DNA from 2 places in the Micromonospora sp. NPDC007208 genome. Region 2 is predicted to be linked to the other one. Evidence: riboswitches for the same ligand, from Rfam matches in the RefSeq annotation. Region 2 holds a riboswitch; the other holds the start of a gene.
What was found. A riboswitch is a leader RNA that binds a small molecule or an ion and turns the genes downstream of it on or off. The one in region 2 is predicted to bind thiamine pyrophosphate.
Positions count from the first base shown of each region.

Region 1 (3,402 bases), on a different contig from region 2:
CACGATGTTCCACTCGACCAGACCGCGCGGGCCGCGGGTCGGGTTGTCCGCGTTGGCGTCCGGCCCGTAGTCCGCGACGTACAGCGTGTTGGTCTTCGGGTCGGTGCCGATCCGGAACGGGTTGCGGAAGCCCATCGCGTAGATCTCGGGACGGGTCTTCTCGGTGCCCGGCGCGAAGAGGTTGCCGGCCGGAACGGTGTACGTCCCGTCGTCCTCCGGGTGGATCCGGATCACCTTGCCGCGCAGGTCGTTCGTGTTGGCCGAGGTGCGCTGCGCGTCGTAGTCCTGGCGTCCCGCCCGCTCGTCGATCGGCGTGTACGAGTTGGACTCGAACGGGTTGGTGTTGTCACCGGTGGCCAGGTAAAGGTTGCCGTCGCCGTCGAAGGTCATGCTGCCGCCGGCGTGGCAGCAGGTGTTGCGCTGGGTGTCGACCCGCAGCACCTGCTTCTCGCTGGCCGGGTCGATGGTGTCACCGGTCACGGTGAACCGGGACAGCAGGTTGCGCGTGACACCGTCGTTCGGGGCGTAGTACAGGTACACCCACTTGTTGGTGGCGAAGTCCGGGTCGAGCCGGATGCCGATGAGACCGTCCTCGTTACCGGTGAAGACGTCCAGGTCGACGGCGGTGACGGTGTTGCCGGTGTCCGGCTTCACGATCTGCACGCGACCGTCGCGCTCGATGTAGAAGACCCGCCCGTCCGGGGCGATGTCCAACTCCATCGGGTTGCTGGTGTTGCTGTCCAGCGCGACCTTCTCGAAGTTCGAGGTCTTCGAGGCGCCGCAGTCGGCGTTCTCGACACCGGCCGCGGTGCGGATGCCGCCGAGCAGGTGGGAGAGGAACTCGGGCTCCGCGTACGACTCCCGGGTGTGCCCGAGCCCCGTGTACCAGGAGCGGCCACCGTCGTAGTCCTGACACCAGGCGACCGGGTGGTCCGCACCCATCGCGCCGGCACCGGCGGTGTAGCTCTTCTCGTCCAGGCTGGCCAGCACGTGCACGTCCGGCCGGGGGTTGGTCTGGTAGTTGTACCACTCGTCGAACCGGGACCACCGGTCCGGCAACCCGGCCGTGGACGGGTGGGCGTGGTCCTCCACCTTGACCGTGGCCTGCTGGTTCTGCGGGTGGTTGGCGAAGTACGCGCCGACCAGGTCGCCGTACCAGGCCCAGCTGTACTCGGTGTCCGACGCGGCGTGGATGCCGACGTAACCGCCGCCGGCCTTCACGTAGCGCTCGAACGCCGCCTGCTGGTCGGCGTTGAGCACGTCACCGGTGGTGGAGAGCCAGATCACCGCCTTGTACTTCGCCAGGTTGGCGTCGTTGAATGCGGCGCCGTCCTCGGAGTTGTCCACGGTGAATCCGTTGGCAGCGCCGAGCTGTTGGATGGCGGCGATGCCGGTGGGGATGGAGTCGTGCCGGAAGCCGGCGGTCTTGGAGAAGATCAGGACGGAGAAGGGATCGGCCGCGGCCTTCGGCGCCTTCGGCACCACCTGGCTGACCGGGGCTGCGGCTTGCGCATCCCGTGGGGGGACCTGGGCGGCCGCCTGGGCGGGCGCGCCGAACAGGGTGGTCGAGGCCATGGCCAGGGAGATAAGGGTTGCGGTGATGGGTACGCGGGCACGACGAGAACGGGACACGCCGCCTCCTGTGTCGTAGTTGACAGGGCTCGCGGGAGTCGGCTCGCCGAAGGCCGTCCCTGATGGAGCCGGTGGTCACACCGTGCGAGGGTGCCTCCACCGACATTTTGTCGAATCGCTGAACAAATTAATTCGGCTGGCTCGATGTCGGGCAAGATGCGGACGGGTAACGGTTCTGCAACGAGGGGCGACATTCCGAACAGGACCGCATGAAGTGCCCCATGGATCTTGGTCGTTCTGGTGCGGCCCGGCCCACCGGCCGCCGTCGACCCCGCGCCTTGGCAGGCCGGCGGATCTGTCGTACGGTGACACGCAAGTAACCCACGGGAGCCCGGTGTACCGGGCTGAGAGGGGGGCTGACAGCCCCCGACCGTCGAACCTGATCCGGGTAATGCCGGCGCAGGGAGGAGCGTTGCCGTGCCGTCCCTGGGGCGATTGCATCTCATCACCGACACCCGACCCGGTCGCGACCCACTCGCCGTGGTTCGCGCCGCCCTCAGCGTGGCCCACGCCGACCTGGTGGTGCAGGTTCGGGTCGAGGACTCCGCCACCGACCGCGAGGCGTACGACCTGACCCGGCGGGTGCTGGCGCTCTGCGCGCCGTACCGGGCGACCTGCCTGGTCAACGACCGGTTGCACGTGGCGCTGGCGGCGGGCGTCGCCGGTGGGCACGTCGGCGCCGACGACCTGCCGGTCGACGCCGCCCGCCGGGTGCTCGGCCCCACCGGTGTGCTGGGCGCCACCGCCCGCGCGCCGGGCCCGGCGCGCGAGGCCGTCGCGGCGGGGGCCAGCTACCTCGGCGTCGGGCCGTGCCACACCACCAGCACCAAGACCGGCCTGCCGGACCCCATCGGGCCCGCCGGGGTACGCGCCGTCGTCGACGCCGTCGGCGTCCCGGTCATCGCGATCGGCGGAGTGACCGCCGCCCGGGTGCCCGCGCTGCGGGCCGCCGGGGCGTACGGGGTGGCGGTGGTCGGTGCCGTCTCCGCCGCCGCCGACCCGGCACTGGCGACCGCCGAGCTGATCGAGGCCCTGACGTGCTGACCGGCCGGTCCCCGTCACCGCCGTCGCGCGACCGGGTCCGGCCGGACGTGGCAGTGGTGGGGGCGGGGCCGATCGGGCTGGCGATCGCCTGGCGTTGCGCCGCGCGCGGGCTGCGTGTGGTGGTGCACGATCCGGCGCCCGGCTCGGGGGCGTCGGCGGTGGCCGCCGGCATGCTCTCCCCGGTCGCCGAGGCGTACTTCGGTGAGCGGGAGCTGAGCGGGTTGCTGCTGGCGTCCGCAGCCCGCTGGCCGGCGTTCGCCGCCGAGTTGACCGAGACGACCGGAGTCGAGATCGGCTACCGGACCGAGGGCACCCTGATGGTCGGGCTCACCGGCGACGACCTGGCCGAGGCGCGCCGACTGTGGGCGTACCAGCAGGGGTTGGGCCTGCCCGTGACGCCGCTGCGCCCCAGTGAGCTGCGCGACCGCGAACCGGCGCTCGCCCCACGGGTGCGTGGCGGCGCGCTCGCGCCCACCGACCACCAGGTCGACCCCCGGCTGCTGGTGCCGGCGCTGCGCGCGGCCGCGCAGTCGGCCGGCGCGGTGCTCGTGCCGCATCCGGTCCGATCTCTGTCCGATGTGGACGCCCAGGTCACCGTGGTCGCCGCCGGCTGCGGGGCCGCCGCGCTCACCGGCCTGCCCGTGCGGCCGGTGAAGGGCCAGATCCTCCGGCTCCGCGCGCCCGACGGCGTCGCGCCGGGCTTCCGGCACGTGATCCGGGGGTACG
Region 1 covers NZ_JBIAFG010000003.1:555,905-559,306, reverse strand. Annotated here, with positions in the region: gene ACFYL6_RS08965 (ThuA domain-containing protein) at 1-1,632, opposite strand, end outside; TPP riboswitch at 1,946-2,055, shown strand; gene ACFYL6_RS08960 (thiamine phosphate synthase) at 2,050-2,676, shown strand; gene thiO (glycine oxidase ThiO) at 2,673-3,402, shown strand, end outside.
Region 1: another riboswitch for thiamine pyrophosphate. It lies ahead of ACFYL6_RS08960 (thiamine phosphate synthase); the one in region 2 lies ahead of ACFYL6_RS17150 (ECF transporter S component).

Region 2 (3,402 bases):
GGTCGACCAGCGGCAGCGCCTCGGCCACCCGGTGCTCGACCAGGATCAGCGTGGTGTCGGCGTCCAACGCGCCGGCCACCGCGTGCCGGACCAGGTCGGCCCCGGCCGGGTCGAGGTTGGCGGTCGGCTCGTCGAGCAGCAGCAGGGCGGGGCGCAGGGCCAGCGCGCCGGCCAGGGCGAGGCGTTGCTGCTCGCCGCCGGAGAGTGCCGCGGTGTGGCGGTCCCGGGAGTACGGGAAGCCGACCCGGTGCAGCGCCTCGTCCACCCGGGGCCAGATCTCGTCGGCCGGCACGCCCCGGTTCTCCAGCCCGAACGCGACGTCGTCGCCGCAGCGCGCCATCACCAGCTGGGTCTCCGGGTCCTGGAAGACGATGCCGACCCGTTCCCGCCCCTTGCGCGGGTCGAGCCCGTCGATCTCGACGGTGCCCTCCTGCTCGCCGGAGTCCTCGGGAAGCAGCCCGGCCAACGCGCTGAGCAGGGTGCTCTTCCCGGCCCCGGAGGGCCCAAGCAGCAGAACCCGCTCCCCAGCCTCAACCCGCAGGTCAACCCCGCGCACCGCCCAAGCCCGCCGCCCAGCGTGCCGCCACCCAAACCCCCGCAGCAGTACCCCGCCCACAAAACCCACCCCTCCCCGGCCCGCGCGCCCCCCACCCACCCCCCTGTTGATCAAGAGGTTTGCGTCAGGAAATCGGCTTCCGTTGACGCAAACCTCTTGATCAACGCTATTGGGTGGGGGTCAGATCAGGGCTCGGTTTCGGCCTGCCGGGAAGCGGTCCAGGACGCCGGTGTTGGCCAGGGCCTTCGTGAGTAGCCAGCCGCCCACGCCGGCGATCACGGTGGCGCTGACGATGGTGAGCAGCGCGTACGGGATGCGGTAGTCGGTCAGCGCGTAGTCGACGTTCCAGACGAAGAAGTCGAACAGCGCGGCGCTCAGGCCGGTCAGCGCGCCGGCGAACACCGCGGTCGGCAGCCGGAACGACCGGTACCGGAAGGCGGCGAAGGCCAGCTCGGCGCCGATGCCCTGCACGATGCCCTGCGGGATCACCGTGCCGGCCCACTGGCTGCCCAGCAGGGCGGACAGGACCGCTGCCACCGTTTCGCAGTAGAGCGCGGCGCCGGGCTTGCGGATGACCAGCCCACCGATCACCGCCGGCATCAGCCAGACGCCGTAGAGCAGCGTCTGCGCCGGCGGGAAGAAGGCGAACGCGCCCTCGGTGGCGCTCCAGACCAGGCCCCAGGCCCAGAAGATGACGCCGAAGGCGACCGCGATCACCGAGGCGACCACGATGTCGATGGTGCGCCAACGGTGTGTGTCGGTGGTGGATCTCATGTGTTGCTCCCAGTTCGTGAGTGCGAACCAGGAGAAGACGCACGCCGCGTCCGGTGGCACCGGACTGCGGCGCGGCTGGAGGTCGACCGAACTCCCTGCGCTGGCATTACCCAGATCAGGTTCGAGGGTCTGCGGGCGTGCCCGCACTCTCAGCGCTGTGCGCTCCCCTGTCGGATATGAAGTTGTCTCGCTGACGCTAACACCGACCTGCGGCGCGGGCCCAGCAGGGCATCCGCCTGACCTGCGGGAGAGGCCGGCCCGCCGCAGGCTGGGTACGCTTCCGATCATGCGGGTTGACGCGCGAGGCTTCACGTTCGAGGTGACCGTCGGCGGTCCGACGGACGGCGTACCCGTCCTGCTGCTGCACGGTTTCCCGCAGCACAGCGGTGAGTGGGACGACGTGGTGCCGACGCTGCACGCGGGTGGGCTGCGCACGTACGCGCTGGACCAGCGCGGTTACTCACCCGGCGCCCGGCCCACGTCGGTGGCCGACTACCGGATCCCCGAGCTCGTCACCGACGTGGTGGCGGTGCTCGACGCGCTCGGGCTGGACGCCGCGCACCTGGTCGGCCACGACTGGGGCGCGATCGTGGCCTGGGCGGTCGCCGCCCGGCACCCCGAGCGGGTCCGCACGCTGACCGCGGTGTCCGTGCCGCATCCGGCGGCCATGGCGCACGCCCTGAGCACCGACGCCCAGCAGAAGGCCCGCTCGTCGTACATCGCGCTGTTCCGCAAGCCGGAGAAGGCGGAGAAGGTGCTGCTGGCGTGGCACGCCACCGCGCTGCGCAAGCTGCTCGGCGGGGTGGGCGACACGGCCCGGGTGAACCGGTACGCCGACCCGATGCGCGAGCCGGGGGCGCTCACCGCCGCGCTGAACTGGTACCGGGCGATGTCCCGCGCCGACCTGGCCGGCGTCGGCCCGGTCGCGGTGCCCACCACGTACGTCTGGAGTGACCGGGACGTCGCCATCGGCCGGCCCGCCGCCGAGGCGTGCGAGGCGAACGTCACCGGGGACTACCGCTTCGTACAGCTGCCCGGGGTGAGTCACTGGATCCCGGACGCGGCGCCGGCCCCGCTCGCCGAGGCGATCCTGGCCCGAGTCGGCGGAACGGCCTGAGTGGTGGTGGACGCCAACGGGCTGGCTGGCCCGCAATCGAACGACGGAGGACGTATGACGGTGAGATCCGAGGACTATCTGGCCGTGGTGACCGAGACGATCGGCCGGGTGGCCGCCAGCCAGCGGGAGGCGGTGGGGCGGGCCGCCGACCTGATCGCCGAGGCCGTCCGCGCCGACGGCGTGGTGCACGCGTTCGGCACCGGGCACTCGGAGGCCCTCGCCATGGAGATCGCCGGACGGGCGGGCGGGCTGGTGCCGACCAACCGGATCGCGCTGCGCGACCTGGTGCTGCTCGGCGGCGAACCGGCCGAACGGCTCGGCCCGCTGCTGGAACGGGACCCGTCCGTCGCCCACCGCCTCTACGAGCTGGCCCCGGTGCGCCCCACCGACGTCTTCGTGCTCGCCTCGAACTCCGGGGTCAACGGCGCGATGGTGGAGTTCGCCACGCTGGTGAAGGAGCGCGGTCACGGGTTGGTGGCGATCACCTCGGCGCAGCACTCCGGCCGGATGACCTCCCGGCACCCGTCCGGGCGCAAGCTGAGCGACCTCGCCGACGTGGTGCTCGACAACGGCGCGCCGTACGGCGACGCGACGCTGCCCCTGCCCGGCGGCGGCGCGGTCGGCGCGGTCTCCTCGATCACCGCGGCGCTGCTGGCGCAGCAGGTGACCGTGGAGGTGGTGGCGCGGTTGCTGGCGGCGGGGGAGCGGCCCCCGGTCTACCTGTCGGCGAACATCCCGGACGGCGACGCGCACAACAACGAGCTGGAAGCGCGGTACGCGGGCCGCATCCGACGCGGGTCCTGACACGGTGCCGGTGGCCGACGTGCGTCACCGAGATGAACGGCAGATGTCGTGAACCTGTTTCGCGCTCCGTCGGGTGGGGCATTGGCGTTGCTGCCGGCGGCCGGGACCGCCGGCAGTAGCGTCTCACCGGAGGTAGCGCGTGTCCAAGGAG
Region 2 covers NZ_JBIAFG010000007.1:218,227-221,628, reverse strand. Annotated here, with positions in the region: gene ACFYL6_RS17155 (ABC transporter ATP-binding protein) at 1-616, opposite strand, end outside; gene ACFYL6_RS17150 (ECF transporter S component) at 737-1,330, opposite strand; TPP riboswitch at 1,405-1,509, opposite strand; gene ACFYL6_RS17145 (alpha/beta fold hydrolase) at 1,617-2,447, shown strand; gene ACFYL6_RS17140 (sugar isomerase domain-containing protein) at 2,502-3,251, shown strand; gene ACFYL6_RS17135 (DUF6328 family protein) at 3,391-3,402, shown strand, end outside.